Regions from separate parts of the Arthrobacter sp. JB02-1C genome, predicted to be linked through region 2. Evidence: predicted binding sites of a transcription regulator. Region 2 holds the regulator's gene; each other region holds the start of a gene.
What was found. Region 2 encodes LexA, which represses DNA repair genes until DNA is damaged. Its sites were predicted from a motif close to TCGAACANNTGTTCGA; they were not measured.
Positions count from the first base shown of each region.

Region 1: ruvA (Holliday junction branch migration protein RuvA) is a predicted target of LexA. The motif match lies at 2,840-2,855, and genes of this name have one in related genera.
Region 3: AC3ANP_RS14760 (DUF6504 family protein) is a predicted target of LexA. The motif match lies at 2,012-2,027, and genes of this name have one in related genera.

Region 1 is NZ_CM173235.1:3,138,371-3,143,951, forward strand. Features, by position in the region: gene secD (protein translocase subunit SecD) at 1-263, opposite strand, end outside; gene yajC (preprotein translocase subunit YajC) at 370-789, opposite strand; gene ruvB (Holliday junction branch migration DNA helicase RuvB) at 984-2,105, opposite strand; gene ruvA (Holliday junction branch migration protein RuvA) at 2,098-2,751, opposite strand; gene ruvC (crossover junction endodeoxyribonuclease RuvC) at 2,881-3,465, opposite strand; gene AC3ANP_RS14700 (YebC/PmpR family DNA-binding transcriptional regulator) at 3,462-4,217, opposite strand; gene pdxT (pyridoxal 5'-phosphate synthase glutaminase subunit PdxT) at 4,220-4,918, opposite strand; gene AC3ANP_RS14710 (MurT ligase domain-containing protein) at 5,011-5,581, shown strand, end outside.
Region 2 is NZ_CM173235.1:2,506,294-2,511,874, reverse strand. Features, by position in the region: gene AC3ANP_RS11855 (hypothetical protein) at 40-198, opposite strand; gene hisH (imidazole glycerol phosphate synthase subunit HisH) at 199-954, opposite strand; gene hisB (imidazoleglycerol-phosphate dehydratase HisB) at 951-1,577, opposite strand; gene AC3ANP_RS11840 (histidinol-phosphate transaminase) at 1,644-2,762, opposite strand; gene AC3ANP_RS11835 (LysM peptidoglycan-binding domain-containing protein) at 2,851-3,252, opposite strand; gene lexA (transcriptional repressor LexA) at 3,651-4,400, shown strand; gene AC3ANP_RS11825 (ATP-dependent DNA helicase) at 4,415-5,581, opposite strand, start outside.
Region 3 is NZ_CM173235.1:3,154,877-3,160,457, reverse strand. Features, by position in the region: gene AC3ANP_RS14780 (mycoredoxin) at 1-156, opposite strand, end outside; gene AC3ANP_RS14775 (SOS response-associated peptidase) at 327-1,055, shown strand; gene AC3ANP_RS14770 (VOC family protein) at 1,075-1,497, opposite strand; gene AC3ANP_RS14765 (hypothetical protein) at 1,544-1,930, opposite strand; gene AC3ANP_RS14760 (DUF6504 family protein) at 2,125-2,484, shown strand; gene AC3ANP_RS14755 (DNA polymerase III subunit alpha) at 2,481-5,581, shown strand, end outside.

The DNA of each region.
Region 1 (5,581 bases), 630 kb from region 2:
TCGGCGACGCCCGATCCGTCCACGCGTTGGCGGATAATCGCCACGGCCTGGTTGAGCTGTTCTTCATTGATGCTCGAACCGCCCTCCACCTTGGGCGCCAGGATCATCTGGGTGCCGCCCTCGAGGTCCAGTGCCAGCTTGGGGGCCCAGCTGGCGTGCCCGGCCATGGTGCCGCCGGCCAAGACTGCGGTCAGGACGGCGATCATCACGCCGAGCCAGACCAGCACCCTGCGGGCTGAGTTTTTGGGGCCAGTTCGTGCCATTGTCGATCTTTCTATTGTTGACGGAGGAACCGCCGGTGCGGACCGTCAGGCCTGCACCGGCGGATGTCCGCGCACCGAAGCCTCGCGGGATAGCTCAGGAGGCAGACTAGCTGTCTTTCTTGCCTTCGTCGTTCAGGCGGCGGAGGGTTTCGTCCGGCGTTTCGGTCCGGTTCAGGTCGCCCGCTGCCGGCGCACTCTCGACGGCGGCGTCGGTCCGGTGGTCGGTCAGGGAGGAGGCGTCGTCGGGAACGACAGTGGGCTCCTCGACGGCGGCGACCGGCTCGACGATCTTGGTGACGGCCTGGCGGTGCACGGTGGCGGTGTTGCCCGGGGACAGCTCCAGGACAACCTTGTTCTCAGCGTCGTCAATGGCCACGATGCGGCCGAAGAGGCCAAAGCTGGTCATGACCTCAACGCCGGGTCCGAACTTCGACTGCAGCTGCGCCTGCTGCTGCTGCGTCTTCTTGTTGCGGCGGAACATCATGAAGACGAAAACGCCGAGCATGACGAACAGGAGAATTGTCATTGGATCCAAAGTGAATGTTCCGATCTGTACTGGGAAGCTGGTTTCACAGCAACGTCCGCCTCGCTCCGGGCTGGTGGAACCTGGCAGATAACCATGCCCGGCCGACAGCGCCTAGCGGTAACCGCACACGGAAACAAAGGCCCGAACGTGCCGAGCGTCATTCCAGTCTAAAGGGAAAAGGTCAAGACCGGGTGCTATTGAGCATTACGGATCCATTCCGGATCCGATTCTCCTTCGATCCCGGCACCGTAAACGGCGGCTTCGGCCCCGTCCTCCCCGGCCTGGAACAGGTCCAGCGGATCCTGTCCGAAGACTCCGGCCGGTACGGCGAAGCCCAGGTGGGTCCAGGCCGGTGCCAGTGCGATCCGTCCGCGCGGCGTCCTGCCGAGCAGCCCTTCACGCACCAGATAGGGCTCGGCGACGGTCTCGACCGTCTCGGTTTCCTCGCCGACGGCGATGGCAAGCGTCGAAAGGCCCACGGGGCCGCCGCCGAATTTGGTGATCAGCGCCTCCAGCACGGCACGGTCCAACCGGTCCAGGCCCCGCTTGTCCACTTCGTACATGTCCAGCGCGGCGGACGCCGTACGCGCGTCGATCTGGTCCACCCCGTGCACCAGCGCCCAGTCCCGGACGCGCCGCAGCAGGCGGTTGGCGATGCGGGGGGTGCCCCGCGAGCGGCCGGCGACCTCGCTGAAGCCGGCGGAGTTCACCTTCAGGTCCAGCAGGCCGGCGGAGCGCCGCAGCACTAGCTCCAGCTCCTCCACCGAATAGAACTCCAGGTGGCCGGTGAAGCCGAACCTGTCCCGCAACGGCCCGGGCAGCAGGCCGGCGCGGGTGGTGGCGCCGACCAGGGTGAAGGGCGGCAGCTCCAACGGGATCGCCGTGGCACCGGCCCCCTTGCCGACGACGATGTCGACGCGGAAGTCCTCCATCGCCATGTAGAGCATTTCCTCGGCCGGCCGCGACATCCGGTGGATCTCATCGAGGAAGAGGACTTCGCCCTCGGAGAGCGATGACAGGATCGCCGCCAGGTCCCCGGCGTGCTGGATGGCCGGCCCGCTGCTGATCCGCAGCGGCGCGTTCATTTCGGCGGCGATGATCATGGACAGGGTGGTCTTGCCCAGGCCCGGCGGCCCGGAAAGCAGGACGTGGTCGGCGCTGCGCCCGCGCATCCGGGAGGCCTCCAGGACCAGCGAGAGCTGTTTGCGGACACGGTGCTGGCCCACGAAGTCGTGCAGGTTCTTGGGCCGCAGGGCAGCCTCGATGACACGCTCCTCGGGCTCCTCGCCACCGGCGACCAGGGACGGCTCAGCCACGGGCGCCTACCCGGTTTCCGGCGCGGGCGCCGTCCTGGCCCAGCCAGCGGAGCGTGGCGCGGAGAATTTCCGCGACGTTGCCTTGGTCAGCGAGCTCCGGCGAGTCGGCCAGCGACTTGTCGATGCTGGCGGTGGCGTCTTTTTCGGACCAGCCCAGGCTTGTCATGGCCGCCACCACCTGCGGTTTCCAGACGGCTTCGGCGGAACGCGTTGCGGCGGCACCGTCGGCACTGCCCGCGGTGCCGTGCGGGACCAGCTTGCCGGCCAGTTCCAGCACGATCCGGCCCGCGACCTTGGGGCCGATGCCGGGGACCTTCGTGAACGCCTTGCCGTCGCCGGAGTGCGCGGCGACGCGGATCGCTTCGGGTTCGTGGACGGCCAGCACGGCCAGCGCCAGCCGGGGACCGACGCCGCTGACACTGAGCAGGACATCAAAGACCTCGCGCTCGTCGTCGCTGGCGAAGCCGAACAGCGTCAGGGAATCCTCGCGGACGATCAGCGACGTGAAGACCTTGCCCTCCTCTCCGACGCGGAGCTTGCTGAGGGTCTGCGGCGTGGCATTGACGCTCATGCCGGCACCGTTGAGGTCGATCACCGCCGAGGACAGGCCGACGTGCGCAACGGTTCCGCGGAGAAAACTGATCAAGGCCTGGCTCCTGGGTTGTAGCCGGTCGGTGTGCAGCCGGGCTCGAAACCTGTTCAATCCCTTGCGAAGCACCGGAAAGACCGGCTATCCGAACATATCTACGAATACCCTAGCAAGCGGCCCGGACATTCAGCGGGCACGGCGCGCTTTGGCTTCCGCATCCGCCCAGGCCCGCTGGGCGGGCGTCAGGGACCGGCTTCCGGGTCCGGGCGCCGCCGCCCCCTGGCCGACGGCGCCGCCCGCCCGCCACGCATGCGTGATCGCCAGGGCCAGCGCGTCGGCGGCGTCGGCGGGCCGGGGTGGCGCGTCCAGCCGCAGGATCTTGGTGACCAGTTTGGTGACGGCGTCCTTGTTCGAGGTGCCGCTGCCGGTGACGGCGGCTTTGACCTCCGACGGCGTGTGCAACGCCACCGGGATGCCACGGCGCGCGGCCGCGGCGATGACGACGCCGGATGCCTGGGCCACGCCCATCACCGTGCTGACGTTGAGTTGGGAAAAGACCCGTTCAACGGCGAGGACGTGCGGCTGGTACTTGTCCAGCCAGTCCTCGATCGAGGTGGCAATGACCAGCAGCCGCTGGTCGAGGCTCTCGTCCGGGGACGTGCCGACGACGCCGAACGCGACCATGGTGGCGCGCCGGTTCGGCTCAACGTCCACGACGCCGATCCCGCAGCGGGTGAGGCCCGGATCGACGCCGAGGACGCGAAGGGTCACTCGGCTTCCAGTGCGGCCTGCACTTCATCGCTGAGGTCGGCGTTGCTGTAGACGTTCTGCACGTCGTCGAGCTCTTCCAGGGCGTCCACGAGCTTCATGAACTTCTTGGCTGCGTCCAGGTCCAGCGGCACCTGCATCGAGGGCACGAACTCAGCCTCGTCGGTGTCGTACTCGATCCCGGCTTCCTGGAGCGCATCGCGGATGGCCTGCAGGTCGGTCGGTTCGGAGTGGATCTCGAAGCTGTCGCCGTGGTCCTTGACTTCCTCGGCGCCGGCGTCGAGGACCGCCATCAGCACGTCGTCCTCGCTCAGCCCGTTCTTCGGCAGCGAGACGACGCCCTTGCGGGAGAACAGGTAGCTGACCGATCCGGGGTCGGCGATGCTGCCGCCGTTGCGGGAGATGGCGAGCCGGACTTCGGAGGCGGCGCGGTTCTTGTTGTCCGTCAGGCACTCGATCAGCAGGGCCGAGCCCTGCGGGCCGCGGCACTCGTACATGATTTCGGTGTAGTCCACCACCTCGCCGGTAAGGCCGGCGCCGCGCTTGATGGCGCGGTCGATGTTGTCAGCGGGGACCGAGGTCTTCTTGGCCTTGGTGACGGCGAGTTCCAGGCCCGGGTTGCCGGCCAGGTCGGGGCCGCCCATCCGCGCGGCGACTTCGATGTTCTTGATCAGCTTGGCGAACGACTTGGCCCGGCGGCTGTCCAGGATGGCCTTCTTGTGCTTGGTCGTCGCCCATTTGGAGTGGCCTGACATGCTTACGCTTCTCCTCTGATCATTCGAATAAACAGTTCATGCACGCGCTTCTCACCGGTCACTTCCGGGTGGAAGGAGGTTGCCAGCAGCTTGCCGGAACGCACAGCAACAATTCTAGCGGTCCCGTCGAGGGATTCCGGGTGGCCGGCCTTGGACGGTTCCACCTGGGCGAGGACCTCGACGCCGGCGCCGACGCGTTCCACCCAGGGTCCGCGGATAAAGACCGCATGCACGGGGGCAATGCCGCCGCCCGCACCGGCCTGCAGTCCCTTGAACTCAAGGTCGGTTTCGAACGATTCCCGCTGCCGGCCGAAGGCGTTGCGCCGCACCGTGATATCCAGTCCACCGAAGGTCTGCTGCGGGTTGCCGGCCAGGTCCGTGGCCGGATCGGCGATGTCGTCGGCCAGCAGGATCATGCCGGCGCAGGAGCCGTAGACCGGCAGCCCGGATTGTATGTGTTCGCGCAGCGGGTCACGCAGGTCGAAGGCCCGGGCGAGCTTGTCGATGGTCGTCGACTCGCCGCCGGGAATGATCAGGCCGTCGAGTCCCAGCAGTTCGGAGGGCCGGCGGACGCCGATGCCGGTGGCACCCGCGCCGGCCACGACGCGCAGGTGCTCGCGGAAGTCGCCTTGGAGCGCAAGGACACCGATCCGGAGACCGGACGCCACGCCGGAGCCCGGCGAAGAAAGGGGGTTGGTCATCGTGCCAGCATAAACTGCCGTACCGCCCGGGACCGCGCCTGCGCGGGCCCGCGGGCCCGGTCCACGGCTGCCGCTGGGATATATTACAAGGCATGCTCTACTTCAGCGTTCCGCTCGGCAAGCTCGTCCGCCGGGTCTCCCGGCTCAGGGGCGGAGGCTCGGCACTCCCCGGCCTGGTGGTCGAAAAAATCGACCCCGGCTTTATGCGGCGGACGCTCTCGGCGCTGCCGCTGGGCGTCGCCGTCGTCAGCGGCACCAACGGGAAGACCACCACCACGAAGATGGTGGTGGAACTGCTGGAAAGCCAGGGCTTGAAGGTTTTCACCAACCGCACCGGCAGCAACTTCACCCGCGGCGTGGCAGCGGCACTGCTGGGCGAGGTCGACTGGCGCGGCAGGCTCGATGCCGACGTCGCGGTGCTGGAACTCGATGAGGCGCACGCGGTGCACTTCGTCAACCAGGTCCCGCCGCGGTACTGCCTGCTCCTGAACGTCCTCCGCGACCAGTTGGACCGGTTCGGTGAGATCGACAAGACTGCCGAACTGCTCCAGCACATCGCGGCGAGGACCAGCGGGACGGTGGTCCTGAACCGCGAGGACCCGCGCCTGGCGCGGATCGCGGAGACGTTGCGCGGGCCGCAGGCCGGCGGCCCGGAGGTCCGCT
Region 2 (5,581 bases):
GTATTGGAGCGGTCAGACAGAGCAGGTCGGGGCGCCGGCTCAGTTGCCCGGCAGGGTCAGCAGATAGGCAGCCAGCAGCGACATCCCGGCCAGCAGGTAGAAGGCAACCTGGACCCAGAGCGGGCTTTTTTGCTGCCGGAAGGACAGGGCGCCGCCAACCAGCAGGCCGGCGAGGCCCATCAGGACCAGGGACCACATCTAGGCAGTCTCGGAGCCGGGCACGGAGGCGGCACCGGCGGCCGTGCCGCCACGCAGGCCCTGCACCCAGTTGCGGAGCAGGCGTGCGCCGGCGTCACCGGACTTTTCCGGATGGAACTGCGTGGCGCACAGCGGACCGTTCTCCACCGCCGCGATGAACGGTCCGCCGTGCTCGGACCAGGTGACCAGCGGGGCCGCCATCCGCGGCGCGATCACGTCAAAGTCCCAGTGCTGCACGCCGTAGGAGTGGACAAAGTAGAACCGTTCATTTTCGACGCCCGCGAACAGCCGGGAACCTTCCGGAACGCGGACCGTGTTCCAGCCCATGTGCGGCACGACCTCGGCGGGCAGGCGCTCGACTGTGCCGGGCCATTCGCCGATGCCTTCGGTGACGGTGCCGTGCTCCACGCCGGCTTCGAAAAGGACCTGCAGCCCGACGCAGATGGCGAGCACAGGCCGGCCGCCGGCGACGCGGCGGCCGATCATCCTGATGGCGTCCACCGACTGGAGTTCATTCATCACCGTTTCGAAGGCGCCGACGCCGGGCACGACGAGGCCGTCAGCGTTCAGGACGTCCTCGGGCCGGGCGCTGAGGATGACCTCGGCGCCGGCGCGTTCGAGCGCGCGCACCGCGGAGCGGACGTTGCCGGACCCGTAGTCGAGCACGGTTACCGTGGGCTTGCCCTCGGGCGAGGCCGGCTTCCGGGTCGCGTGTGGGTCGATAACGGCGCCGTCCCGCAGTTCCTGGCCGGTCACAGCGCGCCCTTCGTGGAGGGGATCCCCTCGACCCGGGGGTCCGGCTCTACGGCTGCCCGGAGGGCCCGGGAAAAGGCCTTGAACTGGGCTTCGACGATGTGGTGCGGGTCGCGGCCGGCCGTGACGTTCATGTGCAGGCAGATGCCGGCGTGCAGTGTGATGGCTTCGAAGACGTGGCGCGTCAGGGAACCGGTGAAGTGGCCGCCGATCAGGTGGTATTCCTGGCCGGCCGGTTCGCCGGAGTGAACCAGGTAGGGCCGGCCGGAGACGTCGACGACGGCGTGCGCGAGGGCTTCATCGAGCGGAATCGAGGCCTGGCCAAAGCGACGGATTCCGGCTTTGTTGCCCAGCGCCGTCCGGAGGACCTCGCCGAAGGTGATGGCCACGTCCTCCACGGTGTGGTGGACGTCGATGTGGGTATCGCCGGTGGCCTTGACGGTCATGTCGATCAGGGAGTGCTTGCTCAGGGCCGTCAGCATGTGGTCGTAGAACGGCACCGAGGTGCTGATGTCGGAGACGCCGGTGCCGTCAAGGTCGATCTCGACCAGCACGGAGGACTCGCTGGTGGTCCGCTCCAGGCGTGCGGTGCGGGTCCTGGCCGCGGCAGATCCGGTGTTGCTCATGTGGGGTTGTCCTTTGGAAGAAGGCGGGCGCCCGCCGAACGGGGCGTGCAGGGTCCAGGGTTAAGTCTAGGCGGACTGTACATCCCGGCCGGCCAGGATCCGTTCGAGGGCGTGCAGAAACGCTGTGGTTTCGGTCTCAGTACCGGCGGTGACCCGCAGGTGGCCGGGGATGCCGACGTCGCGGATGAGCACTCCGGCCTCCAGCAGGGCCTGCCAGACCTCGTGCGGATTCTCCAGGCCGCCAAAGAAGACGTAGTTGGAATCGGAGGCGGCCGGTTTCAGCCCCAACCGGGTCAGCTCCGAGACAATCCGGTCCCGCTGGCGCTTGATGTCCTCGACGTCTGCCATCAGCGCGACGCGGTGGCGCAACGCTGCCAGGGCGGTGGCCTGGGTAATGGCAGACAGGTGGTACGGCAGCCGGACCAGGCGAAGGGCGTCGGTGACTTCCGGCGCTGCCGCCATGTAGCCCAGCCGCGCGCCGGCGAGGGCGAATGCCTTGCTCATGGTGCGCGAGACGATCAACCGTTCCCGGCCCGGCAGCAGCGTCAGCGCGCTGGGGGTGCCGTCGTGGGCGAACTCGTGGTAGGCCTCATCCACGATCACGATCGTCTGGCTGGCCTCACCCGCCTCGTAGACAGCCTCGACGACGTCGATGCCCAGGCCGGTGCCGGTGGGATTGTTCGGCGAGCAGAGGAAGACAACGTTGGGTTTAAGCTCGCGCACCTGGCGTGCCGCCGACTCCGCGCTCAGCCCGTAGTCGTCGCCGCGGACACCGACGATGTATTCGGTGTCCGTGCCCGCGGCCAGCAGCGGGTACATCGAGTAGGTCGGAGGGAATCCGAGAGCCGTGCGCCCGGGGCCGCCGAAGGCCTGCAGAATCTGCTGCAGGACTTCATTGGACCCGTTGGCTGCCCAGAGGTTCTCGGCGCCCAGCCCGTGGCCCAGATACTCCGCCAGCGCCTCGCGCAGGTCGGTGAACTCCCGGTCCGGGTACCGGTTCAGGCCGGCGGCGGCTTCCGTCACCGCCTCGGCGATGGCTGCACGGACGTCCGCGGGGACGCCATGCGTGTTTTCGTTGACGTTCAGCAGGATGGGGACATTCAGCTGGGGGGCGCCGTAGGGCCGCAGCCCCCGCAGATTGGTCCGGAGGGGCAGTCGGTTGAGGCGCTCAAGCTGGTCGGTCACCTGTCCAGTTTAAGTGAGGCGGGCCCCGGACCTGAAACTGTGACCACGGGCGGGCCTTTACGGTGGCCCGCCGGCCGCGCTTGGGCGGCTACTTGGAGGGGACGAAGAGTTGCTGTCCGGGGATGACGCGGGGCGCCGCGAGGTTGTTCAGCTCCACGATGTCGGCGACAACGTCACGGGGGTCGCGTTCCGGGGCCACGGCGCCGGCGATGGCCCACAGCGACTCGCCGGGCTGGACGGTTACCGAGACCGTCGGCGTTACCGAAAGCTCCGCGGACGAGTCCGCGGCCTTTGCCGGCGCGTTCAGGAACCCGGCGAAGGAGAGCATGAGGGCGGCCAACAGGATCAGCGGCAGCCCAAAGAAAACGAACCGTCCGCGGCGGGTCAGCCGGAGCGGGGCACGCCCCGTGGTGGGGACGGCCGCCGCCGCACGGGCGCCCGCCACGGGAACGGCTACCGGCGATCCGGAAAATGCGCTTACTGCTGACATGAGTTGAGCCCTCCTGGACTTATCTGTGCCGCCCGGCGTACTCCACTAACCTGCCGCCAACCGGCCGAACCATCGAACGCAAACCTTCGAACGTCGTCGTCAATCACAAAGCTCGAACACAGTGCCGAATCCTGCGATCCGGCCCACAGCCGCTTTTCGAACATACTTTCGAACCCTGCATGTTCTGTTTTAGCACCTATGAACGAACATTGTCGAGACTCACTAGAACAAATGTTTGAAAAACTCCGGTGGCTGGCCTACTTTTGATTCACAGGACAACCGCCCGCGGCCAAGATCTCTTGACCACGAGCAGTTGACCACCAGGGTCTGACATTCCTCTTCCGGCCCTGGGTCCCGGCACCCACAACGGCCCGGCGGAAGCGAAAGGCATGGCGAACATGGCAGCACAAGCCGCCGGCGGGAGGGCCACCCCTCGCGGCCCCCAGACCGCCCGGGCGCCGAAGAGCCTTACCGTCCGGCAAAAGAAGATCCTGGAGACCATCCAGCGTTCGGTGACGGACAACGGCTACCCGCCGTCCATGCGGGAGATCGGCGACACGGTGGGCCTGGCCAGCCTGTCCAGCGTCACGCACCAGCTCTCCCAGCTGGAAAAGCTCGGCTACCTCCGGCGCGACCCGAAGCGGCCGCGCGCCATGGAGGTGTTGATGCCTTTGACGCTCGATGAGGGCGCCGCGAAGGTTTCGGGGATGACGAAGTCCAGCGGCCTGCGGGCCGTCGGCGGTGTCGCCGTCGCCGAACTCGCCAGCGCTACAGACACCGCAATGGTCCCGTTTGTGGGCCGCATCGCCGCCGGCGGACCGATCCTGGCCGATCAGGTGGTCGAAGATGTGATGCCGCTGCCGCGCCAACTGGTGGGCCACGGCGAACTCTTCATGCTGCGGGTGGCCGGGGACTCGATGATTGACGCCGCCATCTGCGACGGCGACTGGGTGGTGGTGCGGCGCCAGAACGACGCCGTCAACGGGGAGATCGTCGCGGCGCTGCTTGACGACGAGGCCACGGTCAAAACCTTCCGCCAGCGCGACGGCCACACCTGGCTGCTCCCGCAGAACACCCAGTACGAACCCATCCTGGGTGACCACGCCGTCATTATGGGCAAGGTCGTCTCGGTGCTGCGTTCCCTCTAGGGGACAGCCCGGACCTAGCGGCCGTCCGAACCGTCCTTGGCGAGGCGTTCAAGCGCGCCGACGGCTACAGCCGGGTCGGTGGTCGGCCAGAACGGCGGCAGCGCCGCACGAAGGAAGCCGCCATACCGTTCGGTGGAGAGCCTGGAGTCGAGCACCGCCACGACGCCCCGGTCCGACGTCGAGCGGATCAACCGCCCGGCGCCCTGCGCGAGGCGGATGGCGGCGTGGGTGGCCGAAACGCTCATGAAACCGTTGCCGCCGGCCTGGGCCACGGCGCGCGACCGGGCCGTCATCAGCGGGTCATCCGGACGCGGGAACGGGATCCTGTCGATTACCACCAGCCGGCAGGAGTTCCCGGGCACGTCGACACCCTGCCACAACGACATCGTGCCGAACAGGCAGGTGTCCGCCTCGTCGGCGAACTGCTTCACCAGCGCCGCGATGCTTGACTCTCCTTGGCAAAGGATGCGCGGGTCCAGCCTGGGGCGCAGGGCGTCGGCCGCATCTTCGGCGGCGCGCCGGGAGGAAAAGAGGCACAGTGCTCCCCCGCCCGAGGCGCGGATCAGCTTCTCCAGCTCGTCGAGTGCCTCCGGGGAGGTGCCGCGGCCGGGCTTGGGCAGGTGCTTGGCGACGTACAGGATGCCCTGCCGGGGGTATTCGAAGGGGGATCCAACGTCGACGCCGGTCCAGCTCGGAGCTCCGGTGCCCACCAGTCCCAGGCCGCCGGCGGCGGGTTCGAAGGCCGCACCGATGGCCAGCGTCGCCGACGTCAGGACCACCGTGTGGTCGGCGAACAGGCCCTCCCGCAGCCGGCCGGCGACACTGAGCGGGGCGACGTTGATCAGCGCCGGCGCGGAGTCGTCGGGCTGGGAGTAGCCCTGTTGCGGGTCGAAGCTGCTGTTGCGGGAGAACCAGACCACCTCGCGGTTCTCCCGGGCGGCGAGCAGCCGTTCGCACAGTTCCAGGATCACCATCAGGCGCGACCGCGCCAGCTGCCGGCCGCCGTCGGCGGTGCTGTTGCTGTCGCCCTTCGAGTCGGAGAGCGCGGCGCGGCAGGCGTCCCGCAACTGGTCCACACAGTCGAGCTGTTCACTGTTCAAGCCGTTCGGCATGAGCCCGCTGGGCACGCCCGCGACGGCGAGCTCGAGGTTGGATGCTGCGTTGTTCAGGGCATCGACGGT
Region 3 (5,581 bases), 650 kb from region 2:
CTGCTCGACCAGTTCGGCGGTGCCTTCGACTTCTTCGATGTTAATCTCCGTGTAGCCGATGCCCTGGGCGTCCAGCTGCTTCTTAAGCCGGTTGCAGTAACCGCACCAGGTGGTCGAAAACATGGTGATGGTGCCGGAATCGGGGGTGAAGTCCACGAAGTTCTCCTCAAGCTGATGGGTGCTGCCGGCCGACAGCCGGATATCACTTTGAACAACCGTAACCCGCCGGGGTGTATTCCCGCAGGCGCTGTCCACCGGCGGCGGGCCGGGCACTTTTCCGCGGCGCCGCCCGATGGCATGCTGGTGGCATGTGTGGACGCTACGTGATGGCCCGGGCCGTCGGGGACCTGCTGGCTGACTTCGACGCCGAGCTGGAGGAAGAGGTGCACGTGCCGCCGTCGTGGAACGTCGCGCCGACGGCGGATGTGCCCATTGTCCTGGAGCGGCTGGTGGACGGTGTTCCGGTCCGGCAGCTGCATGTGGCCCGGTGGGGGCTGGTGCCGTCGTGGGCCAAGGACCCGCGCATCGGCTCCAAGATGATCAATGCCCGCAGCGAGAGCGTGCTGGAGAAGCCCGCCTTCCGCAAAGCTACCCGGTCCCGGCGCTGCGCGGTCCCGGCCGACGGCTACTACGAATGGAAGGGCGAAGGCCGCGGCAAGCAGCCCTACTACGTGCACCCGAAAGACGGCAGCCCGGTGGTCTTTGCCGGCCTCTATGAATGGTGGAAGGACCCGTCAAAACCCGAGGGCGACCCGGGCCGCTGGCTGCTTTCGACCTCGATCATGACCACCGACTCGCCGCCGGAAGGCTACGCGGGCGGGGTGCTGGCGGAGCTGACCGCCCTGCACGACCGGGTCCCGCTGCCGATGGACCGCCGGACCATGGAGACCTGGCTGGACCCGCAGGCGGACGACGCCGCGGCCTTGGTGGGCCTGGTCCGTGCCGGCGCCCACGACGTCGCCGAGGGCTGGCGGATCGACGCGGTGGGTCCCGCCGTCGGCAACGTCAGGAACGACTCCCCGGAGCTGATCGAGCCGGTCGGCAGCCTGTTCTAGCGGCTGGCCGGGCCGGCACCTAGACGGTGACCCCGCCGTCGGCGTCGACCGTCCAGGTGGGGTTGAACGCGACCTCCCAGCGGAAACCGTCCGGATCGGCGAAGTACCCGGTGTAGCCGCCCCAGGGCTGGGTCCTCGGGGCCACCACCACGACGGCGCCCGCGGCCTGCGCCTGGCGCATGACGCTCTGCACTTCCTCGGCGCTGCCGACGTTGTGGCTCAGGGTGATGCAGGGGACGCCGGCGGGGGCATCGGTTGCCGCCTCGGCCTGCATCTGCCCGGCGTTCCAGAGCGAGAGGATGAGCCCGTGGTTTGCCTGCAGGAAGACCACCTCGCCGGGAACCTCGCGGTGGAGGGGCCAGCCGAGGCCATCAACGTAGAAACGGCGCGAGGCGTCAACGCTGCGGACGCCCAAGGAGATGAAGTCGACTCGTGGATGCATCACGCGCTCCTGTCATCCGCCCGGCCGCACGGCCCGGGGACGGCTATCAGAGCGACTCCTCGACGGGCACGTTGGCCTGGTAGTCCCTGCCCTCGCAGTCGCTGTACGCCGACATCAGATGGCCCTTAACCAGGCCCCGCACCGTGCTGATTGGAAAGGTCCCGATGATGGTGTTGCCGGAGTGCTCCACGCCCTTGAGGTCGAAGTTCTCCTCCGTGCCGTCGTGGCTGAAGCAGAAAAAGGACACCGCCTCGCCGTTCATGAACTCGATTTCCATCCGGCGCTGGTGGGAGTGGTCCGGAGTGGCCGCCACGAGCCCCACCACGTAGGCGCCGGAACTCGGGATGTTCCCGTCGATAGCGAACGTCGCCACCAAAGTTGAATCCTTGGCGGCGACGGTTACGTGCTTCAGGAGTGCATTGTGGGAGCTCATGGCTCAATCCTGCTACCTGCACCGGTGTCCGTCCACCCCCGATCTAGGTTTTGTCCGCTGACCGTCGTAGACTGGAAGTATTCGAAAGTATGTTCGAATGACTGCTTTCGGATGACCTTCGAGTCCACTGCAAATACTCAACTCAAAAGTGCCCACTCAAGACCCTTGTTTGGCGGCACGTTCCGGGAGGCGCCATGGGGATGTTCAGCGAATCGGTGGATGTCGCCTGCACGCCTGCCGGCCAGCCGGAGTCCCTGGACTGGGCGGGGCGGCACTATGTCCTCTGCGCCGAGCCGGTCCGCTGGTTTGAGCGGCGCCAATGGTGGGCAGAGGAACAGCGCGCACCACTGGGCAGCGGCCCAGGACTGGTGGACCATGAAATCTGGCGGGTCCAGGTCCAGCTCCAAACGCGCGGACGGGACCGGGACCGCGGTGCCGGGAATCCGGAACGGACCATCACGCTGGACCTGAGCCGGCACCTGGGCAGTGGCCGCTGGCGGCTGCTGCGGATCCACGACGCCCTGGCGCCATTCCCAAGGTCCGAATCGGCATGAGCTTCACCCATCTGCACGTTTCCACCGCCTTCAGCGCCCACTATGGGGTGTCCTGGCCGGAGGAGCTGGCCGCGGCGGCCGCCGCCGACGGTGCCACGGCCCTGGCCTGCACGGACCGCGACGGACTCTACGGCACGGTCAAACACCTGAAGGCCTGCATGGCGTCAGGGCTCGACCCGGTGGTGGGGGTGGACCTCGCCGTCTTCGCCGACGATGGTGACCTCCGCACCCAGCTCGGGGGGCGCGTCGTCGTGCTGGCCCACGGACAGAACCACGGCGCCGGCTACCGCGCACTCTGCCGGCTGGTCTCCGACGCCCATGCCCGCACCTCGGGCAAGGCCGGGGGAGCGGTGCCTGTTGCCGTCACCCGCGCTGAACTGGCATCGCGCGCCCTGGATCCGCACACCCTGAAACCAGTCCTGACCGTGCTGGTCGGGCCGGACTCCGACGTCGGCCGTGCCATGGGCGGGCGGCGCTACCTGCGCCCCCGCACCCTTTTTAAACGCTGGCTCGATGCCATGCCGCCGGGAACCCTCGTGGCCGAGGTCGTCTCGCAGCTCAGCCCGCCGGGTGAGCCGTTGAGCACGGCCCACGCCGTACGAATGCTCAAACTCGCCGCGGAACACTCCGTTCCGGCGGTGCTGAGCAACGCCGTGCGGTACTGCGCCGAGGACGGTGCAGCGACGGCCGATGTGCTGGACTCGGCCCGGACGCTGAAATCCCTGCCGGAGCTCTCCGCCGCACCCTTGCTGCAGCCCAACGGGCAGGGCTGGCTGAAATCCGCCGCCCAGATGCAGCGGCTCGGCCAGGAAATCATGCACGCCGCCGGATATGGCGCCGCGGACCTGAAAAGCCTGCTGGCTCACACCGAGGCGCTCGCGGACCGCTGCCGGATCGATCCTGCCGCGGACATGGGCTGGAAGCAGCCGGTCGTGCCGGAGGCCGCGGTGATCGGGATCGCGGGGGACCCGATCGTGGAGCTGGCGCAACGCTGCGAGGCGGGCATCGGACGGCGGTTCCCGGGCATCACCGGGGATCCCGCCACAGCGCTGCGCGCCCGGCTGGAGCACGAACTGCGGATCATCGACAGCCTGGGCTTCGCCGCCTACTTCCTCACCGTCGCCGAGGTCTCCCGGATGATCCAGGACATGGGGGTCCGGGCCGCAGCCCGCGGCTCCGGTGCCTCCAGCCTGGTCAACTTCCTGATCGACGTCAGCCAGGTCAATCCGCTGCAGCACGACCTGATTTTCGAACGTTTCCTGTCCCGGGACCGCGCCACCCTCCCGGACATCGACATCGACGTCGAAAGTGCCGAACGGCACAACGTCTACCGGAAGATCTTCGAGCGTTTCGGGTCCGAGCGCGTAACCCTGATGAGTATGCAGAACGGCTACCGGGCCCGCGGCGCCGTGCGGGACGCGGGCCTGGCCCTGGGCATGGAAGGCGCCGACATTGATGAGATCGCGAAGCAGCTGTGGCGGTTCTCGGCCCGGAACTTCCGCGAGGCCCTGGTGGAAAAGCCGGAGCTGAAGGAATTCGCCGGCCGGGTGGAGCAACGGGACTTCAGCGGGAACCAGCAACTGGACCTGCTGGTGGACCTGACCGAACGGCTGGACCGGCTGCCGCGGCACATCTCGATGCACCCCTGCGGTGTCATCCTGGGCGACGCGACGCTGCTGGACCGCACCCCGGTCCAGCCCAGCGGGCTCGGCCTGCCGATGAGCCAGTTCGACAAGCACGACATGGACCCGATGGGCATGCTCAAACTCGACGTGCTCGGCGTCCGCATGCAAAGTGCCATGGCCTTCGCGGTCCGGGAAGTCATCCGCCTGCACCCGTCCAAGGCCGAGGTAGTCGCGGCCGGGCGGCACCCGCCCGGACCGGACGGCGGCGGGCCCGACTACATCGCCGCGGACGGCCGCATCGACCTCAACGCCGTCCCGCTCGACGACGAACCCACCTATGAGCTGATCCGCAGCACCCACACCCTGGGCTGCTTCCAGATCGAGTCCCCGGGCCAGCGGGAACTGATCGGCAAGCTGGCACCCCGGGAATTCAATGACCTCATCATCGACATCTCGCTGTTCCGGCCCGGGCCGATGAAGTCGGATATGGTCCGGCCCTTCCTGGAACACCGCCACGGCTTCGCGCCGGAGGTCTACCCGCACCCGGACCTCAAGCCCGTACTCCAGGAAACCCACGGGGTGACCGTTTTTCATGAACAGATCCTCAAGACTTTCCATGTCATGACCAACTGCGGCCTCGCCCGGGCCGACGAATTCCGGCGCGCCCTCGGCAACGAGGCGCTGGAAGGAAAGGTGGAGGAATTCTTCCGCCGCGAGGCACGTGTCCGGGGCTATACCCCCGAGGTGGTGGACAAGGTCTGGGGAACCCTGAAGGCATTCGGCAGCTTCGGTTTCTGCAAGGCGCACGGCGCGGCCTTCGCCGTGCCCACCTACCAGTCGGCCTGGCTGAAGACCCACCATCCCGAAGCCTTCCTGGCCGGACTCTGGGAACACGATCCCGGCATGTACCCCAAACGCCTGCTGGTGGCAGAGGCCCGGCGGCTGGGGATCCCCATCCTGCCGCTGGATATCAACCGCAGCCAGGCCGAATACCGGGTGGAACGGATTGAAACCGGGCCGGACCGCGGCAAGCTGGGGATCCGGCTGAGCCTGAACGGTATCTTCGGACTGTCCGGCGCCGAGCTGAAGCGGATCGTTGCCGGACAGCCCTATGACTCTCTCGCGGACCTCCGGGCCCGCTCCCGGATCAGCAGGCCGAGCATCCAGCGCCTGGCCCAGCTGGGGGCCTTCGACACACTGCACCGCGCCTCCGGCGGAACCGCCAACCGGGCCGACCTGGTCCAGCACCTGCAGCAGCTGCAGGTCCGGCCGCAGCGCAAGGGCGTGGAGGCCATGGCGGGCCAGCTGGCGCTGCCGCTGGGCGACGTCGAACTCCACAACCTCAAGGGCGGGCTGCCGGCGCCCACCCTGGTGGAAACCGTCCGGGCCGAACTGGACCTGATGGCGGTGGATGTCAGCGGGCACCTGATGGCCAGCCACCGGCCCCTGCTGGACCGGCTGGGCGTCACCAC